Regions from separate parts of the Methylobacterium sp. WL12 genome, predicted to be linked through region 2. Evidence: predicted binding sites of a transcription regulator. Region 2 holds the regulator's gene; each other region holds the start of a gene.

Region 1 (6,101 bases), on a different contig from region 2:
TCGAGGCCCGACAGGTCGAGGCCGGCGAGCGCCTTGTCGGACAGGTCGATGGGCTTGCCGTCGGCCTTGGCGATCAGCGCCTCGACGTCGGCGCGGGTCATCTCGGCCTTGGTCATCGCGGCCGAGCCCATGTCGGCACCGAGGAGCAGATCCTGCTCGGCATGGGCGGGGACGGCCAGGAGCACAGAGGCGAGCAGAAGGGGGACGAGGCGGCGCATGGTTTCTCCCGGTCTTTCGCCACGGCCCATAGAAAGCCTGCGCTTCCTCACGGTCTTGCCGGACGGTTTTTTGTTCAGTGATCACAGTGGTATGGAATGGCGACGCAAACGTCTGTGACCCAAGTCACCGAAGGCTACGGATTCCGAGACTATAACGCCTGAGTCATGGGCATGGCGGCATCCAACGACCGCCGGCCCCGGGGAGGACGACCATGCAGACCGCCCATCAGATCGAACGCTGGATCGAGCGCTTTCCAATGGTCCGGAACTTCAGCGCGAGCCATCTCCAGCTTGCGCGGGGCACGGTCGTTTTCCCCATGCTGGAAGCCGGCGCGATTGCCTACGAGCTTAAGGACGCCTGCCCGAATTACCTGATGTGCATCGTCGGGCGGACCCGGGTGTTCCGGATGTCCGATGGCGGGCGGGAGATGCTGATCTACAAGGTCAGTGCCGGCGGCACCTGCGTGCTCACCACCCAATGCCTGCTCTCGGGCGGGGGCTTCCCGGCGCAAAGTATCGCGGAAGCCAGGACCGAACTCGCTGCGTTGCCGGCGGATACCTTTCGTCAGTTGATGCGGGAGAGCGACACGTTCCGAGAGTTCGTCCTCGACGACTACACGAGGCTCCTGTCCGGCATGTTCGATTTGGTCGAGGAGATCGCCTTCGCGCCCCTGGAGCAGCGACTCGCCAGGCGGCTGCTGATTGAGGCCGACGCCGATGGCATCGTCTGGAAAACGCACCAGCAACTCGCATCGGACGTCGGCAGCGTGCGAGAGGTCATCAGCCGCCTTCTTGGAGAATGGGCGGATATCGGGCTTGTCGAGATCCGCCGAGGCCAGGTGCAGGTCATCGACCGGGCGAGCTTGGCAGCGAGAGGACCGAGCTGACACTACGTCCGCTTAAGAGCAACCGGTGGAACAGACGGAACGACCAAATCGGGTCGGATGCGGCAGGTCCGCTTCCAGAGAAGGGTCAGGGTCCGCAAACGCTTATAACAGCTCTCGGACTATCACGGTGTTTCGATGCAAGCGGACACATCGGACGCTTCACCCGCCGCTGCAAACGCCCGACGGGCGCGCTCGATCTCTGCGTGGTGGGTCTCAGCCCAGATCCACACACCACAGAACGCCGCTCCCAAGCTCTCGCCGAGTGGCGTCAGCTTATAATCCACGTGCGGCGGGATCACCGGATGCACGGTACGTCGCACAAGACCATCCCGCTCCATCTGCCGAACCGTCTGCGTCAGCATCTTTTGGCTGATTCGACCCACCGCCTTGCCGAGTTGCGTGAACCGTAGGGTGCCATGCTCGTCCAGAGCCTCAAGGATCAGCATGGTCCACTTGTCGGCCACCTTGGCGATGATGTCATTCACCAGCACCTCGATCGTCGGATCGACGTCCTTCGGGATCGGCCCCCTCCGTCGTGCCTCGATCATGGGGTCCGGGGTAGCCCTACGCATCTGACGCTCTCCTTTTGGTAAGTACAAATCTTTTCGGTGCCTACTTCAGTCTGGAGAGCGTGATCGATAATTTCTTCGGCGACAACAACGAAGGTCGCCGTCATGAACATCTCAGGCAACACGATCCTGATCACCGGAGGGGGCTCCGGGATCGGGGAGGCTCTTGCACATCGCTTTCACGATCTAGGCAACACCGTCATCATCGCCGGGCGTCGGGTGGAGGCACTGGAACAGGTCGCCAGCAGCCGCCCAGGCATCCACGCCTTGCCGCTCGATATCTCGGACGCCGCGGACATCGCCGCATTCGCGCAGCGGGTAGTGGCCGAGCATCCAGCCCTGAACGTGGTGATCAACAACGCCGGGATCATGCGCTTCGAGACGCTGGATCAGACCCGAGACCTCTCAGACGCGGAGGCGACGATCACCACCAACCTGCTCGGCCCGATCCGGATTGCGGACGCCTTGATCGAGCATCTGCTCGCGCGCCCTGACGCCGTGCTGATCAACGTGTCCTCCGGACTAGCGTTCGTTCCCCTGGCGGCGACACCGACCTACTCGGCATCGAAGGCCGCCATTCACAGCTACACGGTTTCGTTGCGCGAAGTCCTGAAGGGCAGGGTTGAGGTGATCGAACTGGTGCCTCCGGCGGTTCAGACCGATCTGACGCCCGGCCAAGCCAACCGCGAAGGCTACCTGCCGTTGGCCGACTTCATCGATGAGGTCATGGCTCTTTTCCAGCAGCAGCCGACGCCGCCTGAGATCCTCGTGCAGCGCGTCGCCTTTCAACGCAACGCCGAAGAGGAGCACCGCTTCGACGAGGCTGTCACGACCTTGAACGATGCCGTCCGCAAGGCCCGCGAGAAGCAGCGCTGAGGCCAATGGGCCGGCCCGCCTACCACGCCACCGTTCAGTTCACCCACCGCGGAGAAGTCTGATGCCGTTCGCTAACATCAAGGTCCCGGAGGCTGCGCTCAGCCGGGCGCAGAAGGAAGAGATCGTCCACAAGGTGACCAACTTGTTCGTTGATTACTTCAGCGAAGCCGTTCGAACACATACCATGGTCTTGATCGAAGAGGTCAAGGATGGCGGCTACGCCCGAGCTGATGAAGTGTTCGTCATACCGGATGCATATCGCGCGAAGGACTGATCGCAGGTGGGCCGCCGACAGGATTGGCGGCCCCCTAAAACCGAAATTAGTGAAACTATCACAAAACCACTTTATGTATAAGATCAATATAACTCTTCGGCCAGCCTCCCGGCTTATACGACACAGGTTCTACGGCTGCTTCCGAGGATGCACAAACCCTCTTACGATATGATTGGGTGGATTTGCGACGGTCTGCTTTCGACGAGCAAAGTCGAGAAACCGGACGTTCGCATGGATAGTGATCCATATCGGCTTCGCGCTCAGCTAAGTCATCCAGCGTGGCGCTGAACATGATCGAAGCGTTCACTCCATTTTTGGTCGGCCAAGTTCGATTTTGGGCCCGACGGCCTTTCTGGAGGCTTCCGTTCAAGCGATAAATGCACGGCGCCATTATAATATATCGATAAATAACTTTATCTCTTTGTCGCCCTAGATTGTCACCTAACCGTCATCAACCGAATTTAATCCCGGAGATACAAAATAAATTAAAGGTGTCTATGTCTGACGCGATTATGGCACCGGCCGCTACAGCCGGACACGTGGCGACAGGCAAGCCCAGCCTGGACCATGGCATCCATCCAGGTGGCGTCATCGCCTTCCTGCTCGTGCTCGTCGCCGGCCTCGGCTACGCCGTGTTCAGCCTGATCGCTGACATGAACGCGGTCCACCAGGAGCCCCTGGCGGTCGGCGCCTTCGTCCTCCTCGGCCTCGCACTGCTGATCGCCCTTGCCTTCGAGTTCGTGAACGGCTTCCACGACACCGCCAATGCGGTGGCGACCGTGATCTACACACACTCGATGCCGCCCCTGGTGGCGGTGATCTGGTCTGGCACCTTCAACTTCCTTGGTGTGCTGCTGTCTTCGGGCGCCGTCGCCTACGCCATCGTCACCCTGCTGCCGGTGGAGCTGATCCTCCAGGTCGGCTCCGGCGCCGGCTACGCGATGATCTTCTCCCTGCTCATCGCCGCCATCATCTGGAACCTCGGCACCTGGGCGATGGGCCTGCCGAACTCCTCCTCGCACGCCCTGATCGGGTCCGTGCTCGGCGTCGGCCTCGCCAACCAGCTCATGGGCGGCCAGGACGGCACCTCCGGCGTCGACTGGAACCAAGCGCTCGGCGTGTTCAAGGCGTTGGCCTTCAGCCCGATCTGCGGCTTCGTTGCGGCTGCCCTCCTGCTTCTGGTCCTCAAGTTCACGGTCCGTCGCAAGGACCTGTACGAGGCCCCCAAGGGCGACGCGCCGCCCCCGCTGTGGATCCGCGGCGTCCTGATCCTGACTTGCACCCTGGTGTCGTTCTTTCACGGCGGCAACGACGGCCAGAAGGGCATGGGCCTGATCATGTTGATCCTGATCGGCGCCGCGCCCACCGCCTACGCCCTGAACCGGACCATGAACGCCGACGCGACCCCGGCCTTCGTCCAAACCTCGGATGCCGCAAGCAAGGTGTTCTCGACTTATTCCGGTGGCGGGGCACGGCCCGACGCGGCCCAGGCCCGCAAGACGGTGGCTGACGCGCTGAAGGCGAAGGAACTCAACAAGCCGGAGGTCTTCGGTGCGCTTTCGGCTCTCTCGACCGACATCGCTACGTCGGTGAAGGGCTACGGCTCGCTCCAGCAGGTCCCAGCGGGGGCGACCTCGAACGTCCGTAACGATATGTACCTCGCCTCCGACGCGATCCGCCTGCTGCCGAAGTCGGGCGCGACCCTGTCCGAGGCCGACGCCAAGACCCTTAAGGGCTACACTGAGCTCCTCAACGAGGGCACCCGCTACATCCCGGGCTGGGTGAAGGTCTGCGTCGCCCTGGCGCTCGGCCTCGGCACGATGGTCGGTTGGAAGCGCATCGTCGTCACCGTCGGCGAGAAGATCGGCAAGACCCACCTGACCTACGCCCAGGGCGCCTCGGCCGAGATCGTCGCGGCGGGCACCATCGGCCTCGCAGAGCTCTATGGCCTGCCGGTCTCGACAACCCACATCCTGTCCTCGGGCGTCGCCGGCACTATGGCCGCCAACGGCTCCGGCTTGCAGATGTCGACCGTGCGCAACATGGCGCTGGCCTGGATTATGACGCTGCCGGCCGCGATCCTGATCGCCGGCACGCTGTTCTTCATCCTGCGCCACCTGTCCTAAGCCGTATGGAGGTCACGACCGAGACACCCGCTCGCCGCCTGTGCGACGAGCCGGCGCTTCCGGGGCTGCTCTGGGCGATGCGTTTCGACGAGACTGGATGCGGTCACCTCGTCGACCACGGGGAGGCGCTGTCCGTCCCGGGGAGCTTCGGCGAGGCGTTCACCTGGCTGCACTTCAACCTGAACGACGCGCGCCTACCAGCCGTCATCGACGAAGGACGATTAGGTCCGCCTCGCCTCGCCACCGCGGCTTTCGCCAGCGATCCGCACCAGCGCCTCATCGTCGAGGCGGGCCATATCGGCGGCGTCGTGGCCGATCTCGTCCGGGAGACCGGTGAAAGCCCCAGGATTGACGCCGGCGGTCGCCTGCATTTCGTCATGGGACCGCGCCTACTCGCGAGCGGTCGACGGCATCCCGTCCTCGGACCGGACCTCGCCCGTGACGCCGCCGTGGACGGTCGCGGCATCCTCGCCCCGATCCAGTTGCTCGACGTCATCGTCGAGCGGGTCGTGACCTCGATGGCCGCGACCGGCGCCCGCCTGGCCGATGAACTCGACGAGATCGAGGATCACATCCTCGACGAGCGTGTCCGCGGCGAGCGTCGTCGGCTCGGGCCGATCCGCCGGGACGCGGTCCGGCTGCACCGCCAGCTCCTAGGCCTGCGTGCGGTCTTCCACCGGTTGGAGACCTCCGGAGCCGACGAGGAGGTCCCGGATGCGGCCATCACCGCGGCCACCCGGATCGCGCAGAGGCTCGATGCTCTCGACCGCGACATGGTCCTGCTCGCGGACCGAAGCCGGCTGATGCAGGAGGAGCTGTCTTCCTATCTCGCGCAGGCCTCGAACCGGCAGCTCTACATGCTGTCGGTGCTCACCGCTTTGTTCCTGCCGCCGACGCTCGTGACCGGGCTGTTCGGTATGAACACCAAGGGCCTGCCACTCACCGAGAACGAGGCCGGCTCCACCGTGGCCATCGCCATCGCCTGCCTCTCGGCGGTCGTCGCCTACGCGCTGATCCGTGTCCTGGGCATCCGGCCGCCGCGGGATTGAGCAAGGAAGCGCGTGCGGCTCAGTAGCGGGTGATGGCGCGAAGGCCGAACACCAAGGCATTGCGCACCCGTGTGCCGTCGGGATCGCGGGGGTTGGCGATCC
Region 2 (6,101 bases):
ATGATCGTGCCGTTCGTGGCCTCGATCGCCCGCGACATGCTCGACCAGATCCCGACGATCCTGCGCGAGAGCGCCTACGGCATCGGCTGCACCACCTGGGAGGTGGTCCGCCACGTCCTGCTGCCGCAGGCCTCCGTCTCGATCATCGGCGCGATCATGCTCGGCCTCGGCCGCGCGCTCGGCGAGACCATGGCGGTGACCTTCGTGGTCGGCAACGCCAACCGGCTCTCGGCCTCGGTGTTCGACCCCGGCTCGACCATCGCCTCGCGGATCGCCAACGAGTTCAACGAGGCCGACGGCCTGCAGCTGAACTCGCTGATGGCTTTGGGCTGCATCCTGTTCGCGATCACCTTCGTCGTCCTGATCATCGCCCGCTTCCTGACGCGCCGCGTCAAGGTCGCCTGAGGGAGCCCGTCGTGGACGCCAACAACACGATCCGTCCCGCGCCGGCCCTCAAGCCGACCCGCATCCGCGGCAGCCGCCGGGTCGCCGACCGCACCCTGCGCCTCGCCTGCCTCCTTGCCACCGTGCTCGGCGCTGTCGTCCTCGGCTCGATCCTCCTGATGCTGATCATCGAGGGCGCGCGCGGGTTCTCGCCGCTGCTGTTCACCCAGCCGACGCCCGGCCCGGGCTCGGAAGGCGGCGGCATCGCCAACGCCATCCTCGGCAGCCTGGTGCTCACCGGCATCGGCATCCTCGTCGCCACGCCGATCGGCCTGATGGCCGGCACCTACCTCGCCGAGTACGGCCGCGGCTCGAAGCTCGCCGAGGTGATCCGCTTCCTCAACGACATCCTGCTCTCCGCGCCCTCGATCCTGATCGGCCTGTTCGTCTACACCCTGATGGTGCGGCCGATGGGGAGCTATTCGGGCTGGGCCGGCGGCGTGGCGCTGGCGATCATCGCGACGCCGGTGATCGTGCGCACCACCGAGGACATGTTGCGCCTCGTCCCCGGGACGCTGCGCGAGGCCGGCGTGGCGCTCGGCGCCCCGATGTCGACGGTGATCCGCAGCGTGACGTGGCGGGCGGCGTCTGCCGGCATCGTCACCGGCATCATCCTGGCGCTCGCCCGCATCGCCGGCGAGACCGCGCCGCTGCTGTTCACGGCGCTCAACAACAACTCTTGGTTCAGCCGCGACCTGATGGGCGGCGTCGCGAACCTGCCGGTGATGATCTACCAGTTCGCGCTCTCGCCCTATCCGAACTGGCAGCAGCTCGCCTGGGCCGGCGCGCTCCTGATCACCATGACGATCCTGCTGCTCTCGGTCGTCGCCCGCTTCGTCATCAAGCCGCAGACCGCGCGCTGATGTCCATGGGGACCCTGAACCCGCCGCCGGCACCCACGAGGAACACGACGATGAACGCCGCCCCCGCGATCAGCGCTTCCCAGTTCGACGGCCGGAACCCGGCCGACGAGCACGCGCCCATCCGCATCGCCGCCAGGGAGCTGAACTTCTATTACGGGCAGTTCCATAGCCTGAAGAACATCAACCTCGACTTCCACGACCGCCAGGTCACCGCCCTGATCGGCCCGTCCGGCTGCGGGAAGTCGACCCTGCTGCGCACCTTCAACCGGATCTACAGCCTCTACCCGGAGCAGCGCGCCGAGGGCCAGGTGCTGCTCGACGGCCAGAACGTGCTCGACGCCAACGTCGACCTGAACGAGCTGCGCTCGCGCATCGGCATGGTGTTCCAGAAGCCGACGCCGTTCCCGATGTCGATCTACGACAACGTCGCCTTCGGCCTGCGCCTCTACGAGAAGCTGCCGAAATCCGAGCTCGACGGCCGCGTCGAGTCGGCCCTGCGCAAGGCCGCCCTGTGGGACGAGGTGAAGGACAAGCTCAAGCAGTCCGGCATGGGCCTCTCCGGCGGCCAGCAGCAGCGCCTGTGCATCGCCCGCACGGTGGCCCAGAGCCCCGAGGTGATCTTGTTCGACGAGCCGACCTCGGCCCTCGACCCGATCTCGACCGGGCGCATCGAGGAGCTGATCGAGCAGCTGCGCAGCGAGTTCACGATCGTCATCGTGACCCACAACATGCAGCAGGCCGCGCGCATCTCGCAGTTCACCGCCTTCATGTATCTCGGCGAGGTCATCGAGGTCGGTCCGACCAACCGCATCTTCATGAACCCGACCGTGCGTCAGACCCAGGACTACATCACCGGCCGCTTCGGCTGAGCCGCATACGGATCGATCGAGGACCAAGCCCATGCCCGGCCACATCGTCACGTCCTACGACACCGACCTCGAGGACCTGCGCCGCTCGATCTCCGAGATGGGCGGCGTCGCCGAGAAGATGATGACCGAGGCGACCGACGCCCTCGTTCGCCGCGACACCCAGCTCGCCCAGGCTGTGATCCTCGCCGACAAGCGCCTCGACACCCTCCAGCGTGAGATCGAGGAACGCTCGGTGCTGCTCATCGCCCGGCGCCAGCCGATGGCGATCGACCTGCGCGAGACGATCTCGGCGATCCGCGTCTCGGGCGACCTCGAGCGCATCGGCGACCTCGCCAAGAACATCGCCAAGCGCGTCGTCGCGATCAGCGACCAGGCCCAGGCGCAGAAGATCGTGCTCGGCGTGCAGCACATGAGCGACCTGGTGCAGGAGCAGCTCAAGGACGTGCTCGACGCCTATGCCAGCCGCGACATCTCGGCGGCCCACAACGTCTGGGAGCGGGACGGCGAGATCGACGCGCTCTACAACTCGCTGTTCCGCGAGTTGTTGACGTACATGATGGAAGATCCGCGCAACATCTCGTTCTGCACGCACCTGCTGTTCTGCGCCAAGAACGTCGAGCGCATCGGCGACCACACCACCAACATCGCCGAGACGATCCACTATCTCGCCACCGGCGAGAACCTCGCCGGCGACCGCCCGAAGAACGACGCGTCGAACTACGCGACGGTGACGCCCGGCGCCTGAGACGCCTGTCGGCGTCTCACGGCGGCCAAGGAAGTCGGGCGGCCCGCCCGGGAGTGCCCTGCATGCGTACGCGGATCCTGATCGTCGAGGACGAGGAGGCGCTCACCACCCTCCTGCGCTACAACCTCGAAGCCGAGGGCTTCGAGGTCGATTCCGCCGCCCGCGGCGACGAGGCCGAGTTGCGCCTGCAGGAGCAGGTGCCGGACCTGATCCTGCTCGACTGGATGCTGCCCGGCCTCTCGGGAATCGAGCTGTGCCGCCGGGTGCGGGCGCGGCGCGAGACGGCGTCCCTGCCGGTCATCATGCTGACGGCGCGCGGCGAGGAGGGCGACCGCATCCGCGGCCTCGGGACCGGGGCCGACGACTACATCGTCAAACCGTTCTCCGTGCCGGAGCTCCTGGCCCGGGTCCGCGCGCTGCTGCGCCGGGCCAAGCCGACCCATGTCGCGAACCTCCTGGAGGCCGGCGACATCGAGCTCGACCGCGACAGCCACCGCCTGCGCCGGGCGGGCAGCGAGATCCATCTCGGGCCGACCGAGTTCAAGCTGCTCGAATTCCTGATGCAGAGCCCCGGCCGGGTCTATTCCCGCGAGCAGCTCCTCGACGGCGTCTGGGGCCACGACGTCTACATCGACGAACGCACCGTCGACGTGCATGTCGGCCGCCTGCGCAAGGCCCTGAACCGCACCGGCGAAACCGACCCGATCCGCACCGTCCGCGGCTCGGGCTACGCCTTCGACGAGACGTTTTCGGGCGAAGATTAGGGCACCTTCGTTCCCGCGCCGTCGAGCCCCGCGCTGCGGCCCGTCGCCGTCACGGCGTCCAGCGCGCTCAGCATCGTGCCCTCGGTGAGGATCTGCGGCAGCACCGTCGGCTCGCCTGGCCCTGCGTAGAGCAGGTAGAGCGGCACGCCGCTGCGGCCGTGGCGCTCGAGCAGGCGGGTGATCTCCGGATTCTGGTTGGTCCAGTCGCCCTTGAGGTAGGTGACGTCGCGGGCGCGCATCGCTGCGCCGACCGCCGCCGTCCCGAGCGAGGTGCGCTCGTTGACCTGGCAGGTGATGCACCACGCCGCGGTCATGTTGACGAAGACCGGCCGGCCGCCGGCCAGCAGCGCGTCGAGGCGCGCCTGCGTGAACGGCTCGACGCCCTCGGCCCTGGCCTGGGCGCCCGGCGCGATCCGGTCGCGGTCGAGGGTGAGGGCGAGCGCCGCCACGCCGACGACGGCGAGCACCGCGAGGCCGCGGGCGAGCTGCGCCCGCACCGGGCGCGCGTCGCGGCCGAGTTCCCACGCCCAGGCGGAGAAGCCGAGCAGCACCAGTCCGATCAGCGCGGCGAGCAGGCCCTGCGGCCCGACCTGCTGGGCCAGCACCCAGACCAGCCAAGCGACCGTGGCGTAGATCGGGAAGGCCAGCGCCTGCTTCAGCACGTCCATCCAGGCGCCCGGGCGGGGCAGGGCGCGGAGCGCCGCCGGCCACAGGGTCAACGCCAGGAAGGGCAGGGCGAGGCCGAGGCCGAGGCTCGCGAACACCACGAGGCCGGCGGCCGTCGACTGCGTCAGCGCGAAGCCCACCGCCGAGCCCATGAAGGGGGCGGTGCAGGGCGTCGCCACCACGGTCGCGAGCACGCCGGTGAAGAACGAGCCTTCGAGCCCGGCCCGCCGGGTCAGCCCGTCGCCGAGGCCGGCGAGCCGCCCGCCGAGGTGGAGCATGCCCGACAGGCTCAGGCCCATGGCGAAGAGCAGGTAGGCCAGGGCGGCCACCACGGTGGGCGATTGCAGCTGGAAGCCCCAGCCGATCCCGGCTCCCCCGGCCTTCAGCGCGATCAGCAGCGAGGCCAGCGCCAGGAACGCCGCCAGCACGCCCGCCGTGTAGGCGAGCCCGTGCAGGCGAACCCGCCCTGGCGCCTCGCCGGAATGCTTCACCAAGCTGAGCACCTTGATCGACAGAACCGGGAAGACGCAGGGCATCAGGTTGAGGATCAGGCCGCCCAGCAGCGCGAGGCCGGCCGCGGTCCAGAGCGTCAGGGTCTCGGCCGGCTCGGTGCGCGGGATCGCCGGCGCCACGCTCGGCATCGCGCTGCCGGCCGCGAGCGGCGCCTCGTCGCCCAGCGCGAAGGCCTGGCGGACGAGACCGTCGCCGGTCTCCTCCTCGATCGCCAGCACGCCGGGCAGGCTCTCGGGCGCGGCGTCGGTGGGCGTCGCGCGGGTCAGCGTCAGGTGGAGGCCGGCCGCGTCCACGGTGAAGGGCTGCGGCGCGGCGTTCTCGATCGCCGTCTCGGAATAGGGAAAGAACGCCACCGCGCGGAGCCTGTCCGCGGCGAGGCCCGGCGCGTCGAGGTCGAGGGCGAGGCGGTCGCCCTGGCTCGACAGCCGCACCGGCCACGGCGAGGCCTTGGGCAGGGCGGCGCGGGCACGCACGAACAGCGCGGCGTTGGCCGGATCGGCCGCGGCCTCGCGGGCGACCGGCAGGGTCAGGGCGAGGTCGGCCGAGCCGGGGATGCATTCCTTCTCGCACACGAGATAGGTGAGCTTGCCCGCAAGCGTCACGGGGGCTGCCGGGTCGAGGCTCGGCGGCGGCGTCACCCGCACGAGCAAAATCGCCTCGCCCTCGTAGCCGAAGTTCATCAGCGTCGCGATCGGGATGCGGTGCGGTGCCGGCCACTGGATCGCCGAGGCCGAGAAGCCGGCCGGCAGCGTCCAGGTCACCTCCGGCGGCAGGCCCGAATCGCCGGGGTTGCGCCAGTAGACGTGCCAGCCCGGCTTCATCGCCATGCGGATGGCCACGGTGAACGGCGTGGCGCCGGCCACTGCCGCAGGCTCCGCCACGAGGCTCGCCCGCACGAGGTCGGCCGGCGGCTTGAAGCCCTGGGCCGCGACGGGCCCGGCGAGCAGCGATAGGAGGAGGGCGAGAAGACGGAGCATGCGGTCCCTTCGCGCGACCGTCCACGACGGTTTCACGCTGCTCTGGTCATAGGCGCGAACAGGCGGAGGGTAAAATCGCGACGGCGCGTCCGGGTGCCGCGCGGAGGATCGATCCTGGGTTCAGAGTGCCACCGTCGCCCGCTCCAGCCAGGCTCGCGTCTCCGGGTCGAGGTCCGGGTCGAGCACGTCGCGGACGTGGGCGTGGTAGGCGTCGATCCAGGCGCGCTCGGCCGGGCTCAGCATCTCCGGCACGATCAGGC
Region 3 (6,101 bases), on a different contig from region 2:
GGGAGCCCGTAGGCGCCCATCACCGCGTCGAAGGCGGCGACGTCCTCGGCGATCATGCCGGTAAGCTGCGCCCGCAAAGCCTCGGACTGCGTGAGCATGTCCTTCAGCTCGGCCTCGACCTCGACGTACTTCTTCTTGCCGATGGTGAGGTTGCACACCATCGAGACCAGGGCTGCGCCCATGGCGCCGGAGATGGCGGCGGCACCGCCGCCGCCGGGGGTCGGGGCGGCGCTGGCCAGCCCGTCGAGGAAGGTGGCGATCGTATCGTGCTCGGCCATGCGCCCCACTCCCTTTGTTCAGGCCATCTTCTTGGCGAGGGCGTAGATCTCCTCGGCGTCCAACACCTGCTCGGTGCTGTCGAAGAGCTGCCCGACGCAGGCGCGGTGGAGCTTCAGCTTGAGGCCGCCGATCCCCAGCGCGCCGAACGACTTCTTGCCGTGGCGATCCTTGCCCTTGTCCATGGCGTCGATGCCGCCGAAGCCGAGCGGCGGCTGGGCGTTGTAGTCGGCCACGAACTCGATCGAGGCCTCGTCCTTCCAGGCCGATTCGGGCAGCAGCTCGATGCCGATGGCGCCGGCCGAGAACACGAGGTTCTTGCCCTTGACGATCTCGGCGCGCGAGGCCTCGTCGGGGGTGGCGGCCGCGGTCACGGCGACGCCGAAGCGCTTGTTGACGGCGTCGGCCGCAGCCTGTGCCCGGTCGAGCTGGCGGGCGGCGATGACGACCTCGGCGCCTTCCTTGGCCAGCAGCGCGGCCGAGCGCATGCCGACGGGGCCGGTGCCGGCGAGCACGACGGCCTTCTTGCCTTCGAGCGAGCCTGCGGCCTTCGCCACCAATGCGACGCCGGCTGCGGCGGTGGTGTTCGAGCCGTTCGAATCGAGCATGGTCGAGACGCGGAACGGGCCGAAGAAGCGTTTCTTCACCGCGGCGAGAACGGCCTCGCCGGCCGCCATGTTGCCGCCACCGACGAAGATCGCCGTCGACTTCTTCTCGGAGCCGCCGCGGGTGTAGATCGTGCCGTCGACCAGCGCCCCGACGTTCTCCGGGGTCACGCCTCCGTAGCCGGTGATGTGGTCGGCGCCGCCGTCGTAGCCGACGACCGTGTCGAACACGGACGGCATCGCATCGGTGTCGAACAGGAACAGAAGCTTCTTCATGGTGCGTCCTCTCGTCCGCGTCTCGGCGCGGCTGGCGTTTGGTGTTGAATTCGAGGTTCGGGCGCCCTCCGCCGCGACGTCATTCCGGGGCGCCGAAGGCGAGCCCAGAATCCAGAGCCGCGGATGCGGACGGTTGGAACAACCCCTGCGTGTCTAGATTCCAGGCTCCGCTTTGCGGCCCCGCGGTGAGACTTCCGACGCGCGGCGGGGCCTAGACCACGTTCTGCGGCGTGCCGGCGACGTAGGCCTCGACGTTGTCGACGAGCTGGTCGGCCAGGATCTGCATCGCTTCCTTGCTCGCCCAGGCCACGTGCGGCGTGACGATGAGGTTCGGCAGGTCGAGGTCGCACAGGATGTTGCCGTCCTTGGGCGGCTCCTGCACCACCACGTCGAAGCCGGCGCCGCCGATCGTGCCGGCCTTGAGCGCTTCGGCGAGCGCCGCCTCGTCCACGAGGCCGCCGCGAGCGGTGTTGATGAGGATGGCGTGCTTCTTCATCTTCGCCAGCTGCTCGGCGCCGATCATGTTCCGGGTCTCGGGCGTGAGCGGCGCGTGCAGCGTGATCACGTCGGACTGGGTCAGGATCGTCTCGAAGTCGACGAGGCCCTCCTGCGGGAAGACGTCGTAGGCGATGACCTTCATGCCGAGCGCCTCGGCCCGCTGGCCGATCGATTTGCCGAGCGCGCCGTAGCCGACGATGCCGAGCGTCGAGCCGGCGATGTCGTGGATCGGGTAGTCGAAGTAGCAGAATTGGGTGGACTTGTTCCAATCGCCCCGGCGCACCGAGTTGGCGTACGGCACGATCGCCCGCCGCAGGGCGAAGATCAGCGCGATGACGTGCTCGGGCACGGTGTTGAAGGCGTAGTTGCGGATGTTGACGACGGTGATGCCCTGAGCCTTGGCCTGGGCCTTGTCGACCACGTCGGTGCCGGTGGCGGCGACCGCGATGAGCTTGAGGTCGGGGAGCTGCTTCAACGTGTCGGCGCGCATCGGCACCTTGTTGATCAGCGCGATCTCGGCGCCGGCCAGCCGGGAGACGATCTCCTCCGGCGTCCAGGTCGAATCGTATTCCTTGTAGTCGTGCGGGAAGTTGAACGGCCGGACCGTGGCGTCGAGGGACTCGCGGTCGAGGAATACGATCTTCTTCGTCATGGAACGCCTTTCATGCGACGGCCGGATCGGGTCTCAAGCCCGCGACGCGTCGGCCGCGGCGATCCCGATCCGGTTCGAGATGATCCCCTCTCGTCCGGGTGTGCGTGGGGGCGTCGCCGCCCCCGCGCGATGGCCTTCGTCGTCAGCCGCGGGAGAGCGGGTTTTCGCGCAGGTAGCTCGACGCCGCCGCGACGCCCGAGCCCGGCGTGACGTGCACGCCGCAATCGATCATCGCCATCTCGGCGCCGGCGATCGCGCCCAGCAGCGACAGCTCGTTCAGGTCGCCGAGGTGGCCGATGCGGAACACCTTGCCCGCGACCTGGCTGAGGCCTGCGCCCAGCGAGAGGTTGTAGCGGTCGTAGGCGTGCTTGATGATCTTGGCTGCGTCGACGCCCTCGGGCGCCAGAATCGCCGTCACCGTGTCGGAGTTCCACTTGGGCTCCTTGGCGCAGGTCTTCAGGCCCCACGCCGCCACGGCCTGACGGGTCGCCTCGGCGAGCACGTGGTGGCGGTGGTAGACGTTGTCGATGCCCTCTTCGCGGATGCACGTCAGAGCTTCGCGCAGGCCGTAGAGCAGCGGCAGCGGCGGGGTGTAGGGGAAGTAGCCGGTGGGGTTCTGCTTCAGCTGGTCCGACCAGGCGAAGTAGACGTGGCCGAGACGGTCGTTGCCGCCCGCGCCGCCGCCCTCGGAGATCTTGATCGCCTTGGCGCTGGCGCAGAGCACGCCGAGGCCGGCCGGCAGCATGAAGCCCTTCTGCGAGCCGGCGATGGCGCAGTCGACCTTCCATTCGTCCATCTTGAACGGCAGCGAGCCGATCGACGAGATGCCGTCGACGAACAGCAGCGCCGGGTGGCCGGCGGCGTCGATCGCCTTGCGGACGGCGCCGATGTCGCTGGTGACGCCGGTCGCCGTCTCGTTGTGGACGACCATCACGGCCTTAATCTTGTGGTCGGTGTCGGCGCGCAGGGCCTCACCGATCTTCTCCGGGTCCGCGCCGGTGCCCCAGGCCTCGTCCTGCACGATCACGTCGAGCCCGAGGCGCTGGGCCATGTCGACCCAGAGGTGGCTGAACTGGCCGTAGCGGGCCGTCAGGACCTTGTCGCCGCGGCAGAGGGTGTTGGCGAGCGCCGATTCCCAGATGCCGGTGCCGGAGGACGGATAGAAGATGATCGTGCCGGCCTCGGAGCCGAACACGATCTTGGCGTCCTGGAACAGGGGCTTCACCAGCGCCGGGAAGTCCGGCGAGCGGTGGTCCTCCGAGGGGACGTGCATCGCGCGCAGCACGCGGTCCGGGATGTTGGTCGGGCCGGGAATGAAAAGGTGGTTGCGTCCGGGGCGCCGCGTTGCAGCCATGGGTGTGTCCTCCGATTACCAAGATACGTTGGCCGGCAAGCCGGCGTCAGGAACGATGCGCCGGCAGGCGGCGCATGGGCGTGTGGTGATCCGTGGGCGTTCTGGCGAGCGGTGTGCCGAACCGGCGCGGCCGGAAGCGCGCGGGAGGGCTGTCCCGCGCGGAACTTCCGCTTCGTCGGTCGGTCGCATCGCCGGGCGATGCGGAGCGGCGGAACGGTCTTGCACCGCTCGCGGTCGCGGCATGGATCCATGCCGGTCGCCTCCGATAGCCTTCGTCTTCCTTGCGTCGGCCGTGCCCGGTGCGCAAGCCGCTCGACGCGGATCCTGCACGCCGGAATTCCGACGACCTTCGGCACTGTCCTCCCCGTCGTCCCGCCCCGGGCCACGATTCAAGTCGACCCGTCCGGCCGCCCCGCCACGAAGGCGAGGCCGGCCGCTCCGGTCGGCGATCCCTTGGCCGTCTCCGGCGCCCGCCTTTCGGCAGGTGATCGCTTTGCATCCATTATGGACACCGAAGCCTCACAAGCAAAACTGGAAAAACTTCCCGGATGGCGAAAAAAAATTGTCGTGCACTGCAACAATCGCGCGAACGACCATTGTGTTGCTTGCTGCATCGCAGCATCGAACGGACTCCACCGTCATCAAACTGAGACGCGTTTCCGGTTTGGCTCGGCCGAAGACCGCCGGGAGATGCTCGTGGCCGACGACACGGAAGGGACGACCCGCGTCCGCAGCCTGTTCCTCTCAGACCTGCACCTCGGCACCCGTGGCTGCCAGGCCGGGCTGCTGCTGGACTTCCTGAAGGACTACGACGCCGACACGCTCTACCTCGTCGGCGACATCGTCGACGGCTGGCAGCTCCGCTCGGGCTGGTACTGGCCGCAGGGGCACAACGACGTGGTGCAGAAGCTGCTGCGCAAGGTGCGCAAGGGCTCGAGCCTGGTCTACGTGCCGGGCAACCACGACGAGTTCCTGCGCAACTACATCGGCACCACCTTCGGCGGCATCGAGATCGCAGAGAGCCGCATCCACGAGGCGGCCGACGGGCGGCGCTACCTCGTGATCCACGGCGACCAGTTCGATATGGTGGTGCGCCACGCCCGCTGGCTCGCCCACCTGGGCGACGGCGCCTACACCGTCGCGCTGTTCGTCAACACCGGTCTGAACAAGCTGCGCCGGCGGCTGGGCCTGTCCTACTGGTCGCTCTCGGCCTGGGCGAAGCTGAAGGTGAAGAACGCGGTCAACTTCATTGGCGCGTTCGAGACCTTCCTCGCCGACGAGGCCCGGCGCCAGGGTGCCGACGGGGTGATCTGCGGCCACATCCACCACGCCGCCGACCGGCGCATCGACGGGTTGCGCTACCTCAACACCGGCGACTGGGTCGAATCCTGCACCGCCCTCGTCGAGCATTACGACGGCCGCATGGAGGTGCTGCACTATCCGACCATCCTCCGAGCCCGCGCGGCGGAGGCCGAGCGTGCGGCGCTTCCGGCGCCGGACCGCCGGGCCGTCGCGTGAGGCTGCTCGTCGCGACCGACGCCTGGGCGCCGCAGGTCAACGGCGTGGTGCGCTCGCTGGAGCGTATGGCCGAGGCCGCTCCCGCGCGCGGCTTCGAGCCGTTCTTCCTGACCCCGCGCGACTTCCGCTCGCTGCCGATGCCGGGCTATTCCGAGATCCGCCTCGCCCTCGCCGGCGCCCGCGGAATCGGCGTGGCCTGGGAGCGAATCGACCCGACCCACGTGCACATCGCCACCGAGGGCACCATCGGCCACGCGGTGCGCCGGCTCTGCATCGCCAAGGGCCGGCCCTTCACCACCAGCTACCACACCCGTTTTCCCGAATACCTCGCCGCCCGCGCGCCGATCCCGGAGGCCTGGAGCTACGCCTGGTTGCGGCGCTTCCACCGAGCCGCCAGCGGCACGATGGTCAGCACCGCCTCCCTCGAACACGAACTCGCCGGTCGCGGCTTCCGCAACCTGATGCGCTGGACGCGGGGCGTCGACACCGAGCTGTTCCGCCCGGCCGAGGCGGACGCGTCGCCGCCCAAGGCGCTCGACGGCTTGCCGCGCCCGATCTTCCTATTCGTCGGCCGCGTAGCGGTGGAGAAGAACGTCGCCGCCTTCCTCGGCCTGGACTTGGCCGGCAGCAAAGTGGTGGTCGGCGACGGGCCGGACCGCGCCCGGCTCGCGGCCGCCAACCCGCAGGCGCGCTTCCTCGGCACCCGCACCGGCGCGGAACTCTCCGCCCTCTACGCCGCCGCCGACGTGTTCGTGTTCCCGAGCCTCACCGACACCTTCGGCATCGTGCTGCTCGAAGCGATGGCCTGCGGCCTGCCGGTGGCGGCCTACCCGGTGACCGGCCCCCTCGACGTCGTCGCCGGGACCGGCGCCGGCGTGCTCGACGCCGACCTGCGGACGGCGTGCTTGGCCGCGTTGGAGAT

Evidence for each region. Region 2 encodes PhoB, which activates phosphate uptake and scavenging genes when phosphate is short. Its sites were predicted from a motif close to TGTCATNNANCTGTCAT; they were not measured.
Region 1: a site for PhoB is predicted at 3,260-3,276, ahead of FV226_RS11210 (inorganic phosphate transporter). Genes of this name have one in related genera too.
Region 3: a site for PhoB is predicted at 4,298-4,314, ahead of FV226_RS14720 (UDP-2,3-diacylglucosamine diphosphatase). Genes of this name have one in related genera too.

Annotation. Positions count from the first base shown of each region.
Region 1 is NZ_VRUW01000023.1:8,140-14,240, reverse strand. Features, by position in the region: gene FV226_RS11235 (pentapeptide repeat-containing protein) at 1-218, opposite strand, end outside; gene FV226_RS11230 (Crp/Fnr family transcriptional regulator) at 431-1,105, shown strand; gene FV226_RS11225 (helix-turn-helix domain-containing protein) at 1,228-1,677, opposite strand; gene FV226_RS11220 (SDR family oxidoreductase) at 1,780-2,550, shown strand; gene FV226_RS11215 (4-oxalocrotonate tautomerase family protein) at 2,612-2,824, shown strand; gene FV226_RS11210 (inorganic phosphate transporter) at 3,322-4,950, shown strand; gene FV226_RS11205 (transporter) at 4,956-5,999, shown strand; gene FV226_RS11200 (carbohydrate porin) at 6,019-6,101, opposite strand, start outside.
Region 2 is NZ_VRUW01000052.1:7,733-13,833, forward strand. Features, by position in the region: gene pstC (phosphate ABC transporter permease subunit PstC) at 1-405, shown strand, start outside; gene pstA (phosphate ABC transporter permease PstA) at 417-1,307, shown strand; gene pstB (phosphate ABC transporter ATP-binding protein PstB) at 1,358-2,176, shown strand; gene phoU (phosphate signaling complex protein PhoU) at 2,208-2,921, shown strand; gene phoB (phosphate regulon transcriptional regulator PhoB) at 2,984-3,685, shown strand; gene FV226_RS17965 (protein-disulfide reductase DsbD domain-containing protein) at 3,682-5,841, opposite strand; gene FV226_RS17970 (aminopeptidase P family protein) at 5,962-6,101, opposite strand, start outside.
Region 3 is NZ_VRUW01000035.1:41,541-47,641, forward strand. Features, by position in the region: gene fchA (methenyltetrahydrofolate cyclohydrolase) at 1-278, opposite strand, end outside; gene FV226_RS14705 (NADP-dependent methylenetetrahydromethanopterin/methylenetetrahydrofolate dehydrogenase) at 297-1,157, opposite strand; gene FV226_RS14710 (D-2-hydroxyacid dehydrogenase) at 1,369-2,307, opposite strand; gene FV226_RS14715 (aminotransferase class V-fold PLP-dependent enzyme) at 2,450-3,661, opposite strand; gene FV226_RS14720 (UDP-2,3-diacylglucosamine diphosphatase) at 4,358-5,179, shown strand; gene FV226_RS14725 (glycosyltransferase family 1 protein) at 5,176-6,101, shown strand, end outside.